Regions from separate parts of the Halioxenophilus aromaticivorans genome, predicted to be linked through region 1. Evidence: predicted binding sites of a transcription regulator. Region 1 holds the regulator's gene; each other region holds the start of a gene.
What was found. Region 1 encodes LexA, which represses DNA repair genes until DNA is damaged. Its sites were predicted from a motif close to TACTGTATNNNNATACAGTA; they were not measured.
Positions count from the first base shown of each region.

Region 1 (5,610 bases):
CTTGGTGGTAAGTCACCCAGTGGGTTGTTTTTGTCAAGACATAAATAAAAAAGTCGAGGGAGCTAGGCGCAAAACTGTTGAAGTTCACAATTTGAACCAAGTCATGGTCAATTGCTTCATGCTCTGCCAACATCGCTTTCACTTGTTCAACGATCTGCGGCAGTTTTTTCGCATCTTGATAACGCACACCAATAGTTTCGTAAATACGACGATTTGTCATTCGCGATGGATTTTCAACAGAAATCTGGGTGAAAATTGCGTTGGGTACGTATAAAGGACGCTTATCAAAGGTACGAATCACGGTTAAACGCCAGCCGATAGACTCCACGGTACCCTCTATTTCTTTATCCGGAGAGCGCACCCAATCGCCCACTTTAAAAGGCCGATCAAGATGAATCATGATCGCGCCAAAAAAATTGGATAACAGGTCTTTCGCTGCAAAGCCTACCGCAATACCACCGATACCACCGAAGGCCAGCACACCGGATACGCTGTAGCCAAGAGACTGCATAATGATCAACACACAGGAAACGATGACCGAAATGCGCAGTAACTTGCTCACTGCTGCAGCCGTAGTTTCATCCACCGAAGCCTTGTTGCTTTGGCCTGCTACCAGAATAGTTTCCGCCTGTTTGATAAACCGCACCAAAAACCAAGCCAGCAAAAGGATCAGACCAAGTTCGCGCACCAGGGGTACGATTTCCAGTAAATAGGAAGCGTCCTGTTCTGGATAGGGTTGCGTGGCAAACGCTAAGCCCACCAACAAAATAGCAATGTTGATAGGGGCCATGGCGGCGGTGATAAAACCATCGTCCCACAGGTTCCGAGTGATATTTGTCTTTTTCAGAAGATGCTTAAGAATCAACCGCACAATAAATGCAACGGTAAAAGTGATTAACGTGATGACAAAGGTCTGCATCATCCAATGATCAAAATACGCTTTTAAAAACTCCATCGAAACGATCCTATTTACTGTGGCGCTTTAGGCGCACAATCATCGATCTGCGCAACCTGTTCAACGAGAGCCAAGGCCGATTGAAGGCGAGCACTTTCTTGCTCTGAAAGAGTAGCACTTGATTTGTTTATCATGGCCAGCTTTGCTTGATAGGCCACCTGAGACATTTGGGTTGTAGCAAGCTTATCCAAAACCTCCACAGCCCCCTCTCGGTTATTACACACCAAAAGCAGATCGCAACCGGCGGAAAGCGCAGACTGGGCACGCTCATAATAGCTACCGCCGGATTGTGCCGCTGCCATACTTAAATCGTCGCTAAAAATTAGCCCGGCAAAACCCAACTGCTGACGAAGAATATCCTGCAACCAAACCGACGAAAAACCAACCGCATTGTCGTGGACTTCCGGAAAAACAATGTGCGCCGGCATAACGGCTTGCAAATGCGAGCGACACAGATGGGTGAAGGGAACGAGATCATCACTAGCGATAACATCAAAAGGACGCGAATCTATGGGTAATTCGTAATGGCTGTCCGCGGCAACCTTACCGTGGCCTGGGAAGTGTTTACCGACGGCAGCCATACCCGCCTCTTTGAAGCCGTCGCAAAATGCGGCACCAAGCTGGGCCACCATTGAGCCGCTGTTGCCAAACGAACGATCGCCGATGGCTGCACAGTGACTGGAGTCTAGGTCCAATACTGGAGCAAAGCTCAAATCAACACCCAAGGCGTTAATTTGCCTTGCCAATAACCAGGCCACCTCTTTGACGGTTGATATTGCCACGGCAGGATCTGAGCGATACAAAAGCCCCAACTTTGCCATAGGGGGAATACGAGCGACGCCTTGTTTTAAGCGCTGAACCCTACCCCCTTCCTGATCCATACAGATCAAGAGATCCGACCGCAACGATCTGAGCTGGGCGCAGAGCTGCCGAACTTGATTGGCATCGACAATATTGCGGCTAAACAGGATCACCCCGGCAGTCGCCGGGTGCAATAGTACCCGACGGTCTTCCGCGGTCAGCTCTGTGCCGGCAAAGTCGACGATGGCCGGCCCACTTATGACAGGTGTTTGTTGTGACATGCTGCTAACTCGACGCCTTTTACAAAGCCGGCAACACTATGATGCCAGTGAATAGGTGTCAACCCAAAGCCGGCCTTGCTCAATCCGTCAGGTTCCTCCTATCGCCCTGTTACCGATATAGCCTGTGACTCAAACCGATTTAACTCGAGTGCTCCGCACAAAGCTGCCTCCATCGAGGATCTTATTAGGCCCCTAAAACGGACCAATTTTGTGATTGTTAACACATATTAAACTATCGACGAGCAAAAAACTGTTTGTACATACAGTAAAACTAGGGTATAAATCACTGTATAAATCAACAGATGGCTACCTACCCCGCATCGCTGTGCGATCAGCTATTAGCATTGAGCAAGAAGCCAACGGCGCATTGGGGTCTTTACAGGGGTTGTGTTGTAAGTGGTGTTGTAAGTGGTGTTGTAAGTGGTGTTATAGGAGGTTTTGCCTGGGTACCTAAGGTGGAACCGGCACTGCCAACTGGCAAGGTACCAATAGCAGTAACAACTCGCTGTAAGACAACGCAGTAATAAATAGCAAGTAAAACAACAACGAACCAAACCAAGTGGACCTACACATGGAAAAATTAACGGCTCGGCAAGAACAGATCTTTAATCTGATTAAGTCTCACCTAGAGGAAACCGGCTATCCGCCTACTCGAGCGGAAATCGCTGAGATTTTGGGGTTTCGTTCGCCTAACGCAGCTGAAGAACACCTAAGAGCATTGGCACGCAAAGGCGCCATTGAAATGATCCCCGGGGCATCTCGGGGAATACGCATTCCCGAGCCGGAAAACAGCGGTTTACCGATTGTGGGGCTGGTTGCTGCCGGCCACCCTATTCTGGCTCAGGAAAACATCGACACCTTTATGGATGTTGACCCTGCCATGTTCTCACCCAACGCAGATTACCTGCTCAAAGTGCGCGGCATGAGCATGAAAGACGTCGGTATTATGGAGGGCGATTTATTGGCCGTGCACAAAACCACCCAAGTTCGATCCGGCCAAATCATTGTCGCCAGAATAGAAGACGAAGTTACCGTTAAACGATTAAGACGTGGAAAGAATCGTAATCACATCGAGCTGTTACCCGAAAACGACGAGTTCGACATCATCAACGTAGATCTACGCGAAGAGAGCTTCTCAATTGAAGGTTTAAGCGTGGGCGTTATTCGCTTGGGAGTGTAATCATGGCCGCTACATTACCGCTAGATTTTGAAGTAACAACACCATTGGCAGCAACACCATCTGTTGCCAAGGGCGTTCCTGCCAGTAATTCTGATCACATCACGGAATTGCTCGTATCAAAGTACTGCCCAGACTATCTGCAACTGTTGTTGCCCATGCTAAGCCACCAATCTCGTATTGCTGGCTCACGCTGGATAACCTGGATTGCCAACTCCAAGCTCGATAAACAATTGTTGGAGAGCTTCGGTGTTGATACACAAAAGGTCCGCTTTGTGTATCCACGGGATACCGACGTAATCTTTGACCTAGTTGAAGAAGCCCTAGTTGCTGGCAACAGCCACTGTGTTGTTGCCGTTAACGAAAACTTTTTAGCTGAACAAATGCATCTCTTAAACAGTGCTGCCAAGTTTGGTAACGCGATGGGAATTCTGGTTTCGCACCGAGACTAACCCCACTCTTAGATAACGCGCCCTATGGCGAGCTGTCTGCGAGAATTGGTTGTTGTGGAGGTGCGGCCGGCGAGGTGTGGCCGGCGAGGTGTGGCCGGCGAGGTGTGGCCGGCGAGGTGCGGCCGGCGAGGTGTGGCCGGCGAGGTGTGGCCGGCGAGGTGTGGCCGGCGAGGTGTGGCCGGCGAGACGTATTTTACGGGAAAAGCGATTTGTAGCCAGTATGAAGAGGCAAATTGCTACATCGACTTTGTAAGCAATTGCCAGATCCGGTGCTTTAGGCCAAGGTGTTTAGACCCGAAGCTTTAAACACGACACCTTAAGCTCAGTAGGTTAAACCCGGCTCCTTGTATTTAGACCTAGCACCGCTATAAGAGGCCGTAAACCGAGCATCTCAACTCCAGGACCTCAGGCTATTCTCTATAAACCGGCCTTTAAATCAGCCCGAACATTAAGCGTAAAACAGGCCTTAAAAAAGGCGCTTGGATAAAAACAGACTGTTAGGGTCTTGCTTGTAATTTGCAAACGGTGGGCACTCGGCAAAACCCATTTTGCCGTAAAGGGCCTGCGCCGGTTTAAAGAACGGCATACTCCCGGTTTCTAAACTCAAACACTGATAACCCCGCATTTCAGCTTGCTCAATCACAAACGCCACCAAGGCTTTGGCGATGCCCCGATTTCTAAAAGATTCCGCCACTCGCATGGATTTGATTTCGCCCTCCAAAGCGGGTGGGCAACTCTTGCCAGCATGCAAGCGTGGCAGTTCTTTTAATGCAATACAGCCAACTATCTGTCTATCACCTGCTGCATCCCTCTTGCCGCCATCACTTCCTTTGCCAGCATCAGTTTTGGCGCTTATAGAGTACGCCGTCCAAAAAGTGATTTCCGGAGCCCGCAGCCCTTCTATATCCAACGCATGTTTGGATTCAGGCGGTGAAACAGCCCGCATATCGTCTATATGCTGTTGTAAAAAATTGGCAATTGCTTCCCCACGTAAATCGTCTTTTTCAATGCAGATATCCGCAGGATTCATAGCTGCCAGGGCCTGTAGTATTAGGTTTATGCTACCTGAGTTAATATTATTTGAGTTTACGTGATTAGTTTCGTGCTATTGGGGTTCATGCTACTAGGGTTTGTGCGACTGGGTCTGTACTATTAAGATTTGGGCCGTTTGATTTCCTGATAAATACGATAACAGCGAACGAACTGGCTGCGCAAACAAATGGGCCCTAGCCATCGCGTCTAGTCATCGCGTAATGGTACTGGCGCCCAGAGCAGGCTAGCTTGGTGTATTGTTGCGTAGATGGGTGGCGGTTTTTCACCGCTTTTAATTTAGGCGGATCTCTCTGGTGATTAAAACAGAGGTTACAAAGTTAAAACTCGTGGTAGTTTTCTCTGTGGCGTTGCACCATTTCATAGCAAGCTTGGTAAAATTGTTGGCATTGCTGCTGTGATAAAAAATACTTTCCACTGCCAACCTGCTCTGGCGACACTGGGGTAACACCCGCCCCAGATTCTTTGGCAATTAATACCATGCCAGAAGGCTCACTTACCGTCGGGCTGGCTGCTGAGCGAGCTTGGCCCTCTTCAGCGTCTTCAGCTTGCAATGCAATCGGGTGTGTTTTAAGAGCATCGTAAGCCGTTATGAGCCGCTGTAACCAGCTACCCTGGGTCCGTGCTAGGCTCGCCAACTCAACCAGCTGTGGGATTACACTGCCCTCTTGGCTAAATTGCTCTAAATCCGCAATGCTGGCTGGTAAAGAACCGCCTGCGCCGACACTGACGCTACCAACCTGCTGGTTAACTTCTTGTAGGTAATTATTCAGCGCACAGCCTAGCAACTCCACAACGGAATAATACCCGGCAAGCACCGCCGTTTTGTTTGCGCTTGGCTCTTGATCTAACAACGCCTTGGCCAACGCTAAGCGCTGGTTAACCACACTGGTA
Region 1 is NZ_AP031496.1:2,492,790-2,498,399, reverse strand. Features, by position in the region: gene ACGHM3_RS10915 (mechanosensitive ion channel family protein) at 1-955, opposite strand, end outside; gene nagZ (beta-N-acetylhexosaminidase) at 970-2,037, opposite strand; gene lexA (transcriptional repressor LexA) at 2,609-3,217, shown strand; gene ACGHM3_RS10900 (SulA-like leucine-rich domain-containing protein) at 3,220-3,666, shown strand; gene ACGHM3_RS10895 (GNAT family N-acetyltransferase) at 4,133-4,696, opposite strand; gene ACGHM3_RS10890 (hypothetical protein) at 5,037-5,610, opposite strand, start outside.

Region 2 (5,610 bases), 2.8 Mb from region 1:
TCTTGGGCCAGGTGGTGACCATTTTCCAGCGGTACACCTGTTGTTGATCAGCCGTAGTTACCAGGGCGTTACTGGCGGTAACCGGGGAGCGCATTACCTGCCAAACATATAGGCCAAATAACAGCATTACCAGGGCCACCAAACCCACCACAACCGCAGGCAACAAACGCTGGTTATTAGACATGCCTCTTTCCTTAGTTTTATTTTTGTTCGGTAGCAAACGGCACCGTTAACACGCTACCGCTCCGGTCGACCAATATAGCCGACCAATGCAACCGGCCAATGTCCCGTTAAATGTATTCCACCCACCTGAGCCACCTGCCCTGTTTAAGGATGCCTTCTAACACCCTCTAACCACTTAGGCCGGCTGCAACTTGGCGTACTGCATTACCAGCCACTTATTGCCCACGTCATCGAAGTTGATTTGAATTCGGCTGTTGGGCCCACTGCCTTCGCAATGCAATATTACGCCTTCACCAAACATGGGGTGTACTACCCGTTGGCCCAGGGCGAAGCCACTGGCAGATGGGTCGTCACTTAGGCGAGGTTGCCGACGGCTGCCGTAGGCCGGGCGCTCGTTAAAGCTGGCCGGGCGCGATACGCTGGATTTAATGCGCACTTCCTGCAGGCAGTCGGCGGGGATTTCTTTTACAAAGCGCGATACAGTATTAAAGCTTTCTTTACCATGTATGCGGCGGGTTTCGGCGTAAGTAAGCACCAACTTCACCATGGCCCGGGTGATACCCACGTAGGCCAAGCGGCGCTCTTCCTCTAGCCGGGTTGGGTCTTCCACGCTCATCTTATGGGGGAACAGGTTCTCTTCCACACCGGCCACAAACACCAGTGGAAATTCCAAGCCCTTGGCCGAGTGCAGGGTCATTAGTTGTACGGCGTCTTCGAACTCATCGGCTTGTTCGTCGCCGGCATCCAGGGCGGCCTGGGCCAAGAATTCGTTGAGCGGATCCTGCTCTGGGTCTTCGGCGCTGAACAGACCACAGGCGCTGACCAATTCATCCAAGTTCTCTTTACGGGCCTGGCCTTTTTCGCCCTTTTCTTTGCCGTGGAATTCGTAGAGGCCGGAGCTGTGAATCACCCGCTCGGCCAGCTCACCCAAAGGTTCTTCCAAATACTGAGACAAGCCATCGATGAGTTCGCGGAACGCCAACAGCGCATTGCCGGCACGGTTACTGAGTGCCTTATTGGCCAACATTTGGCCACCGGCAGCCCACAGAGAGCAGCCCTGCTCGCGGGCAAAAAGCCGAATATCGTCGATGGTTTTGCCGCCAATGCCCCGGGTGGGGGTATTGATAATGCGCTCCAGGGCGGCGTCGTCTTCGCGGTTGACCATTAATCGCAGGTAGGCCAACACGTTTTTAATTTCTAGCCGGTCGTAGAAGCGCTGGCCACCGTATATGCGGTAGGGCACGGATTCGCGCAATAGTGCTTCTTCCAACACCCGAGATTGGGCGTTGGAGCGGTATAAGATCGCAATACTGTCGCGACGGTTACCGGCGGCCGTCCAGCTTTCAATTTGGTCGACGATAAAGCGGGCTTCGTCCTGCTCGTTAAAACCGGCGTAGAGGCTGATTTTTTCACCGTCTTCGCCGTCGGTGCGCAGGGTTTTACCCAGCCGGCCAAAGTTTTGGCTGATGACACCGTTGGCAGCGCGCAAAATAGTGCCGGTGGATCGGTAGTTTTGCTCCAAGCGCACCACCTGGGTTCCGGGGAAATCCTGGTCGAACTGCTGGATATTTTCGATTTTGGCGCCACGCCAGCCGTAGATGGACTGGTCGTCATCGCCCACCGCCGTTAACCAGCACTGCTGCCCGGCCAGCACTCGCAGCCAGGCGTATTGAATGGTGTTGGTGTCTTGGAATTCGTCCACCAAAATAAAGGGGAAGCGATCCTGGTAGTGCTTAAGCAGCTCCGGGTGGTTGAGCCACAGTTCGTGGGCGCGCAATAAAAGCTCGCCAAAATCCACTAGGCTGGCCCGGTTGCAGGCGCTTTCGTATTCGCGGTACACCGCCAGCATGGTGCGCTCGTACAAGTCGGCGCTTTCTACCACGTGCTTGGCCCGGCGGCCTTCGTCTTTGTGGCCGTTGATGTAACTCACCGCCGAACGCGCTGGCCAGCGCTTTTCGTCGATATTAAGCTCGTTGTACACCCGCTTTACCAGCCGCAATTGGTCGTCGCTGTCGAGAATTTGAAAGTTCTGCACCAGGCCGGCATCGCGCCAGTGGGCTTGCAGTAAGCGGTGGGCCAACCCGTGGAAGGTGCCCACCCACATGCCGCGCGGGTTCACCCCCATGAGTTCTTCGATGCGGCCACGCATTTCCCGGGCGGCCTTGTTGGTAAAGGTCACCGCCATAATGGAGTAGGGCGACACCCCCTCCACCTGGATCAGCCAGGCAATGCGGTGCACCAGCACGCGGGTTTTGCCCGAGCCAGCACCGGCCAGAATCAATTGATGCCCGGCGGGGGCGCTTACGGCCTCGCGCTGAGCAGGGTTGAGCTTATCGAGTAATATAGAAACGTCCATGGCGCGGCATTGTATCAGAGGCTAGAGGTTTTATGGTTTGATTGGGTTAACGCCACCCAATAATTACTGTAAAAACAACCAGTATACCCCAAGCCAATGGCCATGTATTGCTGCAGGCTCGCCGCTTAGCTAATCGGCGGTTTAAATCGTAGACGCATCAATCACGTAACGGTAGCGCGCCGTTTTGGCAACCACCTCCGCCCAGGCTTGGTTGATCTCCTCGGCATTGATGATTTGAATTTGCGGCAGCACCTTGTGCTCGGCGCAGTAATTCACAACATCTTGGGTCTCTTGCATATCGCCAATCAACGATGCGTTAAAGTTGACTCGGCTAAAGGCCAAGCCCAATGCGTTAACGGTGACCTCGGATTGCTCCGGCATTCCCACCTGGGTAAACACGCCAAATGGCTTCACTTGGCTGGCGTAGCCCGCCACATCAAAACCGTAGGGGATGGTGCTGATCATGCAGTCTAGCTTGCCGGCGTATTGGCTAAACGACTCCTCGCCGTCAACCACCACCACGTCTTTAGCACCAAAGCCTTTAATGTCGTCGACCTTTTCTGGGCTGGTGGTAAACGCAATCACATCCGCGCCTTTGGATGCCGCCAGCTTCACCGCCAAGTGGCCCAGGCCACCAATGCCTGCCACACCCACGCTGACCCCGGGTTTGAGATCGAACTTTAACAGCGGCGAATAGGTGGTCACACCGGCACACAACAGCGGTGCGGCATCTTGAAAGCGAATAGTCTCAGGGATATGCACCGCGTAATGATCGCGCACCACAATATTGGTGGCATAGCCGCCCTGGGAAATGCCCGTGGGGGACGAATCCTGAGGGTAGCCGTAGGTAAATACGGTATCTGGATGGTACTGCTCGCCGTGGTCGCAATCACTGCAGCCGTCCACCATGCAACCCACGCCGGCGCGGTCACCCACCTTAAATTTGGTTACCTTGCTACCCACCGCGGCCACTAGGCCAACAATCTCATGGCCGGGCACCTGAGGGTATTGCTGCGGCCCCCAATGGCCCTTCATTTGGTGAATATCGGAATGGCAGATGCTGGCGAATTTAATATCGATTAACACATCGTGCTCGCCCACCGGGCGACGTTCAAACTCCCAAGCGCTGAGCTCGCCGCTGTTATCAAAAGCGGCATAACCCTTGGATTTAACGTTTGAATTGTTGGTGTTCATGGTTGTTACCTCGTTGGAATTTAATACAGAAGTGGCAGCACTCAAGCCCGGGGCGAGGCTGCCTAATAGTGCCGAAGCACCACCGGCCAGGGCCGTGTGCTTCAGCCAATAACGACGGCCGGCGTTAACCGCGGTGGTCGTCGGGTGATCGGATTTAGGTCGGCCCATTGCAACTCCAAAAGCCTGAGCTAATGGCATCGCTCGGCAAGCTCGCCGAGCAGAATCCTGGGTGTGAATTAAAGAAAGATCGCGGAATGGAGCCTCGCCCAGCGCTGGGGCGAGGTAGATCTAATCGGCTTGGTGTTTCGTCAGCGCTTGCTCTATGCGAGCACCGGTGCTGCGAGTAACCCGGGCAGTAAGCAAGGTGGCTAGGTCGGTGAGTTGTTGGTCCGTTACGCCGGCATTTTTTGCCATGCGGATGTGGGCTTGCAGTTGCGAATCCGTGCCGCTGAGGCTGGCCAAAATCGCCACGGTTAATAGTTCGCGGTCTTTAACATCCAAAACACCTCGGGCAAACACATCGCCAAACAGATGCTTTTGCAAAAAGGTGTTGGCCCCCGGCGCAAAGTCAAACAATGGGCCAGCCACCTTTGCGCCGGACAATTCGGTTTGCACTTTTTCGCCCTGGGCTTGGCTGGCATCGGGTTTAGGCAATGCCTCTGGCTCGGGGCCGATAGTGGTCTTTTTACCGGCGTGCTCGCGGCTTTCCACCACCCCCATCAACGCGGCCAGTGCATTCAGAGATTTAGGAAAGCCCGCGTAGGGGTACAGGTGAATAAAGGCTTCTTTTAGCTCGTTGACACTAACGCCTTGGTCTAATGCGGACTCTAAACTGACCTGCAAACTGCCCATGGCACTGCTCGCGGCAAAGGCGATAGCCACGGCCATCTGTTGTTGACGCGGACTGAGCGCGGTGAGTTTGAGGGGTTGCTCTAGGGATTTAAGGGCTGCTTGATATTGCTCGTCGGTGACCTTGTCCTTCCACACCACGTTTTCGCCATCTTTACTGCCCGTCACCACAAAATGTGTCATGGCGGAATGTTCCGTGGCGCCGTGCCAGTGGTCTACCCCTTGTGGGCACCACACCGCTTCACCTTCGTGAAACTCCACAACTTGGCCATCTCGTGTGGCGGTAATGGCTGCGCCCTTGGTCACCACCATATGCTGGCCGGCGGGGTGCTCGTGCCACGCTGTGCGGGCACCGGGCTGGAAAGTCACATAGGCACCGGAGTAGGGCACAGAGTCACCGGGGAACGCCACTTGCACATCCACTTGGCCGGTGAAGGTTTTATCGGGGCCGGAAAAACTCGGCAAACTGCCGACTGGGTAGACCTCTTGCTGGGCGCTTGCCGCCTCCGCGCTGAGCCCGGCAATGGCCACCAGCGCCGCCGCGGTTAGGCGAGATTCGTTAGACATTAGTACCTCCTTCCATCCATCAAACAGATTGGTTATTTCTGTTGATTATTGGAGCACGAATCCGCCCACCGGGTATTACACAATCGTTTTAATTTATTGCCTATTTATACGCAACTAAAAAGACGCAACTAAAAGACACCCATGTTAAAACGGATATAAAGCAGAGTATTATTGCCCGTTTGTACAATTTTGTTGTAAAGCTTACAACAGCCTGCTGTAGGCACTAAGCCTCCCATTCACTCGCAGCAAAACCCAATCTCTCCCCAGGGCCTAGCCCAAAGAGAGGCTCTATTCCGCCGGATGGCAGTTAAATTCGCCTTTATATTCGGTAGACTTTGTAGTAAAACTACAAGATTCCCTAAGAAGCTCGTAAAAAAGCGACAAACTTGTAGTCAAATTTTACTAAAGATAATGACCGTGACTTCAGAGGACATCATTCAGCGCATCAAGCAGGCTCGCAG
Region 2 is NZ_AP031496.1:5,620,912-5,626,521, forward strand. Features, by position in the region: gene ACGHM3_RS23905 (TRAP transporter substrate-binding protein) at 1-184, opposite strand, end outside; gene uvrD (DNA helicase II) at 359-2,539, opposite strand; gene ACGHM3_RS23915 (NAD(P)-dependent alcohol dehydrogenase) at 2,681-3,901, opposite strand; gene ACGHM3_RS23920 (carboxymuconolactone decarboxylase family protein) at 4,022-5,149, opposite strand; gene hexR (transcriptional regulator HexR) at 5,567-5,610, shown strand, end outside.
Region 2: the regulator LexA is predicted to act here: its motif matches at 2,604-2,623, upstream of uvrD (DNA helicase II).

Region 3 (5,610 bases), 2.4 Mb from region 1:
GAACAATTAAAAAATAAAATGGATTCTTGGGCTGCTCTGGCAAGTTAAACGCTGGCCTTAGACAATGCCCTGGAAGTAATCTCGAGTGCTCTGCACATCCATTTGAATTTGTTGTTTTAGCTCGTCGAGCGAGGCAAATTTTTTCTCGGAGCGCAGTTTGTGGCAAAACTCTACGGTGAGTAACTGGCCATAAATGGTGTCGTTGAAATCCAGCAAGTGAACCTCTAAAACGACCTTATCATTACCATTTACCGTGGGCCGTAAGCCAATGTTGGCCGCACCAACTAGGTTGGGGTAATTGGGCAAACTGGCCCGTACGGCATACACCCCTTGCAAGGGCGAACGGAATCGATGTAGCTTGACGTTGGCCGTAGGCAAGCCCAATTGCCGACCCAGTTGCTTGCCGTATTCAACGTGGCCGGTAATGGTATAGGGCTTACCCAGTAGCTGGCTGGCCAGCGTAAAGTCGCCATCGGCCAAACACTGCCGAATTCGCGTACTGCTGACTCGCTCACCGTTAATTGTAAAGGTATCGGTGCTGCACACCTCAAAGCCACTGGCCCCGCCGTGAGCCAACAACAATTCAAAGTCGCCCTGGCGGTCGCTGCCAAAGCGAAAATCATCACCCACCACTAGGTGCCGCACGCCGAGCTTGTGCACCAACACCTGCTCCACAAACTCATCTGCTGTAAGGCTGGCAAGTGTATGGTTAAAGCGCAGGCAGCATACCCGGTCTATGCCTGCAGCAAACAGAGCCTGTATCTTCTCCCTAAACCGCATCAGCCGAGCCGGGGCTTTGTCTGGTACCAGAAACTCCAGAGGTTGTGGCTCAAAGATCATGGCAACCGACGGTAAATTCAGTGCCGCAGCCTGAGCCTGCACCTGCTGCAATACCTGCTGATGGCCCAAATGCACTCCATCAAAAGAGCCCACAGTGAGCACGCAGCCGTGGTGACGAGCCTTAATATTATGCAGCCCGTAAATTAACTCTTGCTGATTAGGTGAAACCACAGAAATGCCCGGCAAACTCAACTGATGATTAAAAGCGGGCGATTATACCCCAAAGCCCGCCATACTGTGCGCTTTTTGCCAACCAATCCAACAGTGCAAGCCGTTGCATCAGCGCGTATGACAAATAACGCTTTTAATTTTGATAACGCCATAGGCGGCCATTAACTGCTCGGGCGCAGATGACGAGCCCGGAACCCGGTAAGCACCAGGCCTACTAGGTAGCCAGTAAAGCCCAGCCCACACACAGCTACCAACTGCCAAACTCGCTGCCAGGTGCTCTTGATAGACCAATCTCCCCAAAACACCAACATGGCCAGCAGTATCGCGCACATCAGCGCGTTGCTCACCACCTGCTGCACGGCAACCCGCCACCAACCCGACTGGGGAGTATAGATGCCTGCGGAGCGCAACCCTCGCAATAGCAGCCATGCGTTTAAAAACGCCGAGGCGGCCGTAGCCAGGGCCAGCCCCATATGCCCCAGGTTGAACCAAAAATACAGTGGTGCCACAAAAATCACGTTAAGCACCATATTGGCCACCATAGCCACAACACCGATCTTTACCGGTGTTTTGGTGTCCTGGCGGGCGTAGAAACCCGGCGCCAGCACCTTAATCAGCATAAACGCCACTAAGCCTAGAGCGTAAGCACGCAGGCTAAAGCTGGCCATGGCGATATCGTGGGCGGAGGTTTTGCCGTACTGGAACAAGGTCGTCAAAATAGGCTCGGCCACCACTACTAGGGCCAACGCCGCCGGCACCGCGATTAATATGATGGTGCGCAGGGCCCAATCCAAGGTTTGGCTGAACTTCTCTGGCGCTTGCTGGGCATGCAAACGCGAAAGCTTAGGCAGAATCACCGTGCCGATAGCCACCGCAAACACGCCTAAAGGCAGTTCTGACAAGCGATCCGAGTAGTACAACCAGGATACACTGCCGGTGGGCAATAGAGAGGCCAAAACCGTATCCAACAACAGGTTAATTTGGCTAACCGAGACGCCAAAAATGGCCGGCAACATCAATTTGAAAATCTTGCGTACCCCGGGGTGCCGATGATCCAAGCTGGGCTTTGGCAGGAGGCTTAAACGCGCCAGAAACGGCAGCTGAAACACCATTTGCACCACTCCCGCCAAAAATACCCCCCAAGCCAGGGCATACGCCGGCTGGGCCATGGAAGGTGCCACGGCCACAGCCGCGGTAATCAATACCACATTAAGCCAAACAGGCGTTAAGGCCGGCACGGCGAATCGGTCGTAGCTGTTTAGGATGCCACCGGCAAACCCCGTTAAAGATATAAGCAGCAAATACGGAAAGGTGATGCGCAGCAAATCCGCCACCAAGCCAAACTTCACCGGATCGGCCGTATAGCCCGGCGCAAAGACGAAGGCCACCACGGGAGAAAACGCCACCGCTAGCAGCGTAAACGCCAACAAACTCAGGCCCAATACACCAGCCACGTTGTTGATCAACAACTGCACTGCGGCGTGGCTTCCCTGGGACCGATACTCACTTAACACTGGCACAAAGGCCTGGGAGAAGGCGCCCTCGGCAAACAGCCGGCGAAAGAAATTGGGAATCTTAAAAGCGATATAAAAGGCATCCGCCGACGCCTCGGCTCCTAAATAGCGGGCAAAACACACATCCCGCACTAAGCCCAATATGCGAGACATAAACGTCATCACGCCAACCAGCGAACTGGCGCGCAGCAAGCCTCTTTCGCGTTTGGGCCGCTCCTGCTGGCTGTATTTATCCTGTTCCTTCATGCTGCTCTCTCTAGGCCTTTAGTGGAGCTCCATTTGTGCGCGCAAGGTAGCGCTTTCGCAAGCAAACCACAACTGGCACACTCAGCTTTCAGCCAATGCCGCTGCCATCGCCCTTGACCTCCTCAGCAAAACCCAATACTGTACACACATACAGTTTATGAGGAATGACTTATGGCAGTTGTAGCGGTTTGGAAATGCGATAGAGATGGCACTATGTTTGACAACAAAAAAGACGCCGAAGAACACGACAATATGCTTGAGCTCGCGGCTAATATTACCAGCCTGCTGGAACAAGCCGTACCAGAACTCAGCGAAGATCTCGGCGAGGCCGTGGGCTTAGTGTTGGCACAAAAGCGTGATGTATTGGCCAAAGCCTGTAAAGGTAAACCCAGCCTTCTACTAGAAGAAATGGTAGCCCCCAGCGATAGCAACGTTAGCGATATCCAAAAAGCCGGCAACGCTTGACTGAGGCCTACCGACTTTCTCCCCAGGCCAAAAGGGGCAGCCAGCTGCCCCTTACCCTCCACCAACCGTCAAGCCAATAAACTTTATAATCGCTAAAGCCTCATCGACGCCCCCTTTAACCAAGCCAGGCCCTGGCCCGCTACCACCTATTCGCTGCCGCTTCTTGCTACCTCACTTCCAGAGATGGCCACTCCAGGGCCACATGCAAATCCGCGTTGGGCATAAGCGGGGTTAACCTAAAGTTGAATGCCCAATTAACGCCTCATTCAGCTGTAAACCGTTAAAACGTACAACGCTGATAAAGATATACGCGCCGCCGCCGATGCACCGAGTAAGGCCTGAGGCGCCAATCCATGAGCACAAATGAGTGTTCAAAGTTATGTAAATTCCCTAATCGGCGTTCCAAATAGCAACTTTCTCGCTTGAGCTATTCTTTTTCGCTGGTAGAATCTATGAACTGCGTCACGGATGAAATCATACGCACTTCACAATTCTCCCTACATGGAAGAGGAATTACCATGCAAGCGAATTACCAACTCATGTCGAGTTTCCAACAGCAGCAAGGACTCATGGCTAGCTATCGCATTGTATTCAAAGGAGAAATACTCCCCGGCAAGCGTAAAGACATCGTTATGCTGGACTTTGCCGAGCGCTTTAAAGTCCCTACAGGTGATCAGCTTAAGGCGCTGTTTTCTGGCGAGCTCAAAGTGCTAAAGAAAGGCATTGATGAGAACACCGCCATCCGATTCGTCAAAGCGCTGGAGTCCATCGGCGTCAAGGCCAAGCGAGAGATCGAGGTGCCTGAAGTAAGTTCACACCTGGAGCTCACCGATAACTTCTTTGATACCACGCCGGTAGCGGCACCACAGCCGCACACTCTGCCCGAGCACTACCCTCAGCGCCTTAGCGAGAAGCTGGAGCTAGCCCGGGGCAAATCAAAGAAAACCGTATCGCCGGTTAACACCCGTCGCGGCCGGCCTACACCGCCGTTTTCCAAGTAGCCGTTTTCCAAAGCGTTGGTTTCCGAGCACCCAGTTGCAAGGGGTGCAGGCTACTAGTTCAGGCTACTAGTTAAAGCCACGCCAAAGTAAGCCCTGACAAAGTAAAGCGAAGTCAGGGCCAACAGCGATCAGAGTCAACATCGAGAAGAGACAAACACATTAATAGAGCCACGGCTCACTCGTTGTGTTTTTTTCATTCGATTGTTGACATGGCGATAAAAACACGCATAATGCTGCGTCCTTAAACTTGAGCCCATATAAAGGAGCAACACGGTGGCAAACTCACCCCAAGCGAGAAAGCGCGCCCGTCAAAACGACAAAGCTCGCCATCACAACGCCAGCCTGCGCTCAATGGTCCGTACTTACATCAAAAAAGTGAATGCAGCCATTGCCGCCGGTGACGTCGAATCAGCCAAAGCAGCCTATACTGCGGCAGTGCCCGTAATTGATCGAATAGCCGACAAAGGCATTATTCACAAGAACAAAGCCGCACGCCACAAGAGCCGCTTAAACGCCCAAATCAAAGCGCTTGCCGCTTAATTTGAGCTTCGGCTAAGAAACCGCGCACTGCGCGGTTTTTTTATGCCTGCCCAAATCCGGAAGCGGCTCATCTAGCGCTACACGCCGCCGACAGCTATCCCCAGACGTCCTCGCCCACATCAGCCACATCTCCGCCCTCACTAGCCCTAGCGGCAAGCAGGCCTTAGCACGCGCGCGCCACAACGAAAACCAGGCAACACCGGCTGGAAGCCCAGGCGAAAAAAAGCCGGCACAAGGCCGGCTAAGCGAGACACACGAATACAAATGATGCACTGCTAATTAAGCTGCTGCTTTAAGCACCCTGGCAATTACCGGTAGGGCTTTATAATTTCCAACCTATAATTTGCCTGTACTCAATATTTACACAGCCAGCGCACTTAAGCCCTATTTAATGGGAGCATGGCTACGGGCCTTAGCTTTTACCTGCAATTCCTGAGTGGCCTGCCGAGATTTGCGCAACTCCCTGTACGCCTGCTGCTTGCCGGATAGGTACTGTGGCTCCCAGGCTTGATCATCCTCTACGCCATAACTGGCGGCGCTTTGACGAGTAAAGTACGGATTCCAAAGATGCGGCCTACCCACGGCCACCAAATCAGCACGACGTGTGTGTAGAATCGTGTTTATCTGTGCCGCATCCGTGACGTTGCCTACAGTCATGGTGGCAATTTTGGGCACGTTGCGTATGGCTTCAGAAAACTGCACCTGAAACATACGCCCATAGATCGGCTTTTGGCCCGGGTCTGTCTGCCCAGCGGATACATCGATCAAATCACAGCCGGCAGATTGGAAAGCCTCTGCAATGGCAAAGGTATCCTCTTCTGTTATCCCCTGCT
Region 3 is NZ_AP031496.1:4,940,854-4,946,463, forward strand. Features, by position in the region: gene ribF (bifunctional riboflavin kinase/FAD synthetase) at 58-1,011, opposite strand; gene murJ (murein biosynthesis integral membrane protein MurJ) at 1,173-2,771, opposite strand; gene ACGHM3_RS21095 (YebG family protein) at 2,943-3,236, shown strand; gene ACGHM3_RS21100 (hypothetical protein) at 3,755-4,237, shown strand; gene rpsT (30S ribosomal protein S20) at 4,511-4,777, shown strand; gene ACGHM3_RS21110 (hypothetical protein) at 5,162-5,610, opposite strand, start outside.
Region 3: the regulator LexA is predicted to act here: its motif matches at 2,908-2,927, upstream of ACGHM3_RS21095 (YebG family protein).

Region 4 (5,610 bases), 450 kb from region 1:
ACATCGTCTGGTATATCGGCCGGGCTTTGCGTAACAAAATACACCCCAACGCCTTTCGAGCGAATCAGGCGAACCACCTGCTCTATTTTTTCGATCAGAATTTTAGGTGCGTTATCAAACAGTAAGTGCGCCTCATCAAAGAAGAACACCATCTTAGGTTTGTCGGCATCGCCGACCTCAGGAAGCTGCTCGAACAGCTCAGAGATTAGCCACAGGAGGAAAATGGCGTACAGCCGTGGTTCTTGTATCAGCTTGGTAGCATCAAGAATGTTGATAACCCCGACACCAGAGAAGTCATGCTTGATGAGATCCTCCAGCACCAAGGCCGGCTCACCAAAGAAAACATCACCACCCTGCTCTTCAAATGCCAAGAGCTTGCGCAAAATTGCGGCAACGCTATTGGGGCTTATACCTCCGTACTCGCTTTCCAAATCTTTGCGATTGTCTTTCATCCAATTAAGCATGGACTTAAGATCTTTGAGATCCAGCATCAACATGCCCTGATCGTCGGCAATTTTAAATGCGGAATAGATCAGACCTGTTTGAGCGTCGTTAAGATCAAGAAAGCTGGCAAACAATAAGGGGCCAAACTCGGCTAACGTGGTTCTAATGGGGTGGCCTTGTTCACCGTATAAGTCCCAAAAGATGGCTGGGTATCCACGCTGTTGGTAATCCGTAATACCAATACTGCTGACTCGCTCATCGACCTTAGGGTGTGGTTTACCGCTGGCAGCCATACCGGATAAATCGCCTTTTACATCGGCCATAAACACTGGCACGCCGGCTCGGGCGAACCCTTCCGCCAACACCTGTAAAGATACTGTTTTACCAGTACCGGTAGCGCCCGCGATCAGGCCATGGCGATTTGCCATCCTAAGATTTAGGTTAATTTGGCCTTGGGTACAACCGCCGATGAGAAGATTTGCCGAGTCAGACATAAAACAAAATCACTTTTTTTAAACCAAAAAAGGCAAGAGCAGATCCCCGCCCTTGCCTACGATGGAAACGAGCCCAGATTATTTAAAGAACTTACCGGCAAGACCGCCAATAATTGAGCTGGTTAAGTTTTGCTGCAGTGAACCGCCGGAGCTAAACTTATCGATTAGATCAGGAATCATATCGGATAAGCCATTGGCTGCAGTGTTGGTGTCGACACCAACTTCATTGGCAAAGTTACTTACTTTGGACTCACCAAACATATCCATGATTTTGTCCGCAGACAGAGACATGTTTTGGCCATCACCCAGCCAAGACTGAGCCAGAGATGCTAGGCCACCGTTGCCCATAAATTGGCTAACCAAGGAACCAACATTAATTTCACCGCCATCGGTGGGTAAAAGATGCTGCAGAGCAGTTTGAATGCTGCCTAAAGACGCATCGCCGCCTTGGCCGGAGATTTTTTCGAGGAACATTTTTGACGCAATTTCTGTGATATTCATGGTAACTCCTAATGATTACGCAGTAAGCTTTCGGTTAAATATTGACCAGGGCGTTAGGCTGGGCCTAACGCACGGTTGCCGAGCAAATTAGAGTTTGGCGATTTCGGCGTCGAAAAAGGTGGCCGCAGCGTCAGTGAAGTCGAAAGTTGAACGAATGTATTTCAGAGTTGCCATCTCGGTATCTGTTACTTTGGTGCCATCCTGAGCTGATTTGATCAGATCGGCAGCTTCATCCTTGGAGATCTTACCTTCGCCTCGGCCGGTGGTGTGCTCTTTGGCTAAATCAAGCAATTCTTTTTCGTATTTTTGGCCGTCAATAGTTACGTAAGCCATGGGTAATCTCCTAAATGGTCTTATTTTGGGGTCAATTTAACTAGATTGGATCTACAGGAAGGGGCAAAAACAGTGATCTGACTCACAATAAAGGGGGGCGTTTGTAATTCTAAGCCTAATCTCGCAATGTCAGCCATGGTGTTACTCAATCTGCCTTTACGTCTGTCACTCGAACGATAAACCCCTGTCCGAGTCCCAATTCTGCTCTGAGTTATCTCAATGTTCAATAGCCTTGCGCCGCCCATTGTATGCATCATTTGCGGCAATGACATGGGTGAAAGGCAAAGGATTGTAAAATTGGCGCCATTTTGAAGATATTCGAGCCACTGGTGGCAGCGAACAGCAGGCTAAAGATATACATTTGATATGCATGACTGGCTGTCGATGTGGAATTCAGCCAGAACCCCTCCAACTACACGGCCAGTCCTGCTCGTTAGAGAGTCGCATCAACCTACACACGGCAAAATGGACTTAACGCGATACTGACTAGGATAAAGATTAGTTACTAGTGTCAACCTAACTAGTTTGAACCGAAACCGTCGGATTCTACTTTTACTAGGGAGCCGTTTTCAAAGGTCAGGTTTCTCAGCAGGCGTCGCGGTCCGAGGTCATAAATCCACTCTTGTATTTCAACATTGACATAGCGCTCTACAATACGAGTGCACGTTTGCATCTGCTCAACACCGCAAGCTGACTGAACAGCGTTACGCACTACTCGCGTTTCCGTGCGCTTACGTAAATCGTTGGGTTCGCCGCAATGGGATAAAACTCGGTGTGTTGAATCCCCTACCGCCACCAGCTTTTGATCACATCGAAGACTTTTGGCGCCGGCGTGTGTAGCAAACACAGTAAGAAATAATAAGAAAAATGCCTGTGAAAGTGGTTTTAAACCGAAAGGATAGTCACGCATGAGTCACCCCCTTTTTAGTTAAACATTATAGCCAGCGTTAAAACCCATGGAGGTCATGTAATTGGAAAAGCTCTGGATAAACTGCTCCAAATTATGGCAACTTCACCACAATTTTTTATTGAATTTTAACCGGCCTTTTAATGAGCAAACTGCCCTTCAGATTATATTTCAACAACCTTAACGCAATATAACGAAGCTAAGCTAAGTCCCAGTCCTATGTCGCAACGGCCGTGTTGACAGGTTTGAATAACGAACGACTATCGGTTATTGAGTAATAGTTAACAGCCTTGTCATTCTTTGACTTACACACTTGTTGAGCCGGCACGCGTGGGCTCTGCCTACGACAGGCGCAACCATCCGCTCACGGCAGCAGGCCTTTGGCATGGCCTGTATATACAAATTCGACGGTTTATCAATAAGCGGTTGCCAGCTGACAGCGGTGTAGTAAGATACTGGATATTTAGCCAGCCAATGCATTTATGACACAGCGTAAGATCATACATTGCGATGCCGACTGTTTCTACGCAGCCATAGAGATGCGGGACAATCCAGAGTACCGGGAGGTCCCATTGGCGGTTGGAGGCAGCTCTGAGCGCCGTGGCGTTATCGCAACCTGTAATTATCGCGCGCGGGAGTATGGGGTGCATTCGGCCATGGCCTCCGCTACGGCTACCAAGTTGTGTCCACAATTGGTGATTGTACGGCCCAACATGGATAAGTATCGCCAGGCCTCGGCCGTGATGCGAGAGATCTTTGAGCGCTATACCGAGCTGATCGAACCGCTTTCATTAGATGAGGCCTACCTTGATGTGTCCAATGCCGATGCCTGTGACGGCAGTGCCACAAAAATTGCCGAGGAGATACGAGCCAGTGTCTACGCCGAGTTAGGCATTACTGTTTCTGCTGGGGTATCCAACTCTAAGTTCCTGGCAAAGATCGCCAGTGATTGGAACAAGCCAGATGGACTCTGCGTTATTCCACCACAGCAGGTGGACGAGTTTGTTTTATCCTTGCCTGTTAAGAAGATTCATGGCGTAGGAAAAGTTACTGCCGCAAAGCTGCATCAAATGGGCATCCACACCTGTGCAGACCTCAGGCAATTATCACAGGCTACGCTAGACCAAAGCTTTGGGCGTTTCGGGCAAAGGTTGTATCAGTTGGCACGCGGCATTGATCAGCGGGAAGTTTCCGTTAGTCGTATCAGAAAATCGGTTAGTGTAGAAAATACCTTTCCTCAAGATTTACCAAACCTGGCTTCGTGCTTGTCACAATTACCCAGCTTATTGGAATCCTTAACACAACGGCTGGCCAAGCTGCCGGAATCCGCAAATATCGATAAGGCGTTTGTGAAAATAAAATTTGCCGATTTTACGAGTACAACGCTGGAGAGAATAGGTACAGAACCTTCTTTAGAAACCTACCAAACGCTAATGAGCGATGCCATAGCGCGCAAAACCTTGCCCGTACGCTTATTGGGCTTAGGGGTACGTTTAAAACAGAGACAAAACTCGCAGGAAGACCAACTTCAGTTATTCGAATAATTTACTCTAAAGCGGCTGTCGGGCTTCAAAAAAAATTTTGCCATCGATAAATAATATTACTGCGTCAATAACTAGAGTCAAAAACCGATGAGGAGCCCACTAGATAAAAGGCCCGCTAGACAAGAAGCACACTAGATGAGAGGCCCACTAAAAGTCTCGTTCGCTAAATCTTCGCTAAGGTTTGTACTCCACCAACCCCGCAGCATAACGCTTGGCGTTGGCAACATAATGTTCAGCACCCAATTCCAATAATTGTTTGTCTTCTTCACTGAGCGATTTTTTTACTTTGCCGGGAATACCAACCACCAAACTTCCATCCGGAATAACAGCCCCCTCTGGAATTAAGGCCGAAGCGCCGATGATGCAGTGCTTGCCAATTTTAGCGCCGTTTAAAATAACGGATTGAATTCCAATCAGAGAGTAATCTCCGATTTCGCACCCATGCAGCATGGCTTGGTGCCCCACGGTTACGCCCTTGCCAATGGTAAGCGGGATGCCTGGATCGGTATGCAGAATGGCACCGTCTTGTATATTGGATTGTTCGCCTATGGTAATCCTATCGTTATCGGCTCTGATCACCGCTTTAAACCACACACTGGCGTTGTCCAGCAAAACCGCATCGCCGATGACTTCGGCGCTGTCGGCAACAAAAACACTGCGGCCCAGCTTGGGCGCAACATCATCTAATTGGTATAACATGGCTAATCCTTTTTTAGCCAGTGTATGTCACTTTCCCCATCAGCCGCAAACAGCCGCGTTCGAGTTGGCGAATTGCGCTAATACCGGCCCTAGCTCGTGGCAGCTCTTTATGCCGGGCTCAGCGGCGCATACAGCAGCAATACTATTGACTGCTCTGTGGGCAGTTAAGCCAGACATCTGGTCCTTTAGTGGTTGGTCTGAGCTGGGGAAATCTATAGTGACATTAAGCGGCGTGTCGCCGTCTACCTGTACTCGCCAACCGTTATTGCGCACCTCGAAATCCGGTACAGTGTTTGTAGAGCAGAACCAATTGGCGCGGAATATCAGCTTTGCTTGTTGCTGCACCATGGCGGCGACGGTAATGCGCATGGCGGCCACGGTACCTTTACGAATAATGGCACCACCTGGCAATGACACATCGGATTGGGCGGCACCAAACTCGCCTTTGGATTCGATACCCGTAATCTCAAGCCCCAATGCCGAGGCCAAGGCGCTCAGCGATTGCGAAAAGCCACCTGCAGAGTGTTCTAGCATTTGTTGATTGAATTGATCTGGAATCGGTTGGCCAAACCCCATCACTTGAGTGATCATATCCGGCGTAGTTGACAGCGGTATATCGGCGTATTCATCGATGGTGACGCACTGCAATTTGCGGGACAGCGAGGTTAGAACAGCCGGCAAGGCTTCG
Region 4 is NZ_AP031496.1:2,937,926-2,943,535, forward strand. Features, by position in the region: gene ACGHM3_RS12790 (helicase HerA-like domain-containing protein) at 1-938, opposite strand, end outside; gene ACGHM3_RS12795 (YidB family protein) at 1,017-1,439, opposite strand; gene ACGHM3_RS12800 (hypothetical protein) at 1,527-1,772, opposite strand; gene ACGHM3_RS12805 (DUF2845 domain-containing protein) at 2,293-2,682, opposite strand; gene dinB (DNA polymerase IV) at 3,162-4,223, shown strand; gene ACGHM3_RS12815 (gamma carbonic anhydrase family protein) at 4,398-4,922, opposite strand; gene ACGHM3_RS12820 (hypothetical protein) at 4,962-5,610, opposite strand, start outside.
Region 4: the regulator LexA is predicted to act here: its motif matches at 3,133-3,152, upstream of dinB (DNA polymerase IV).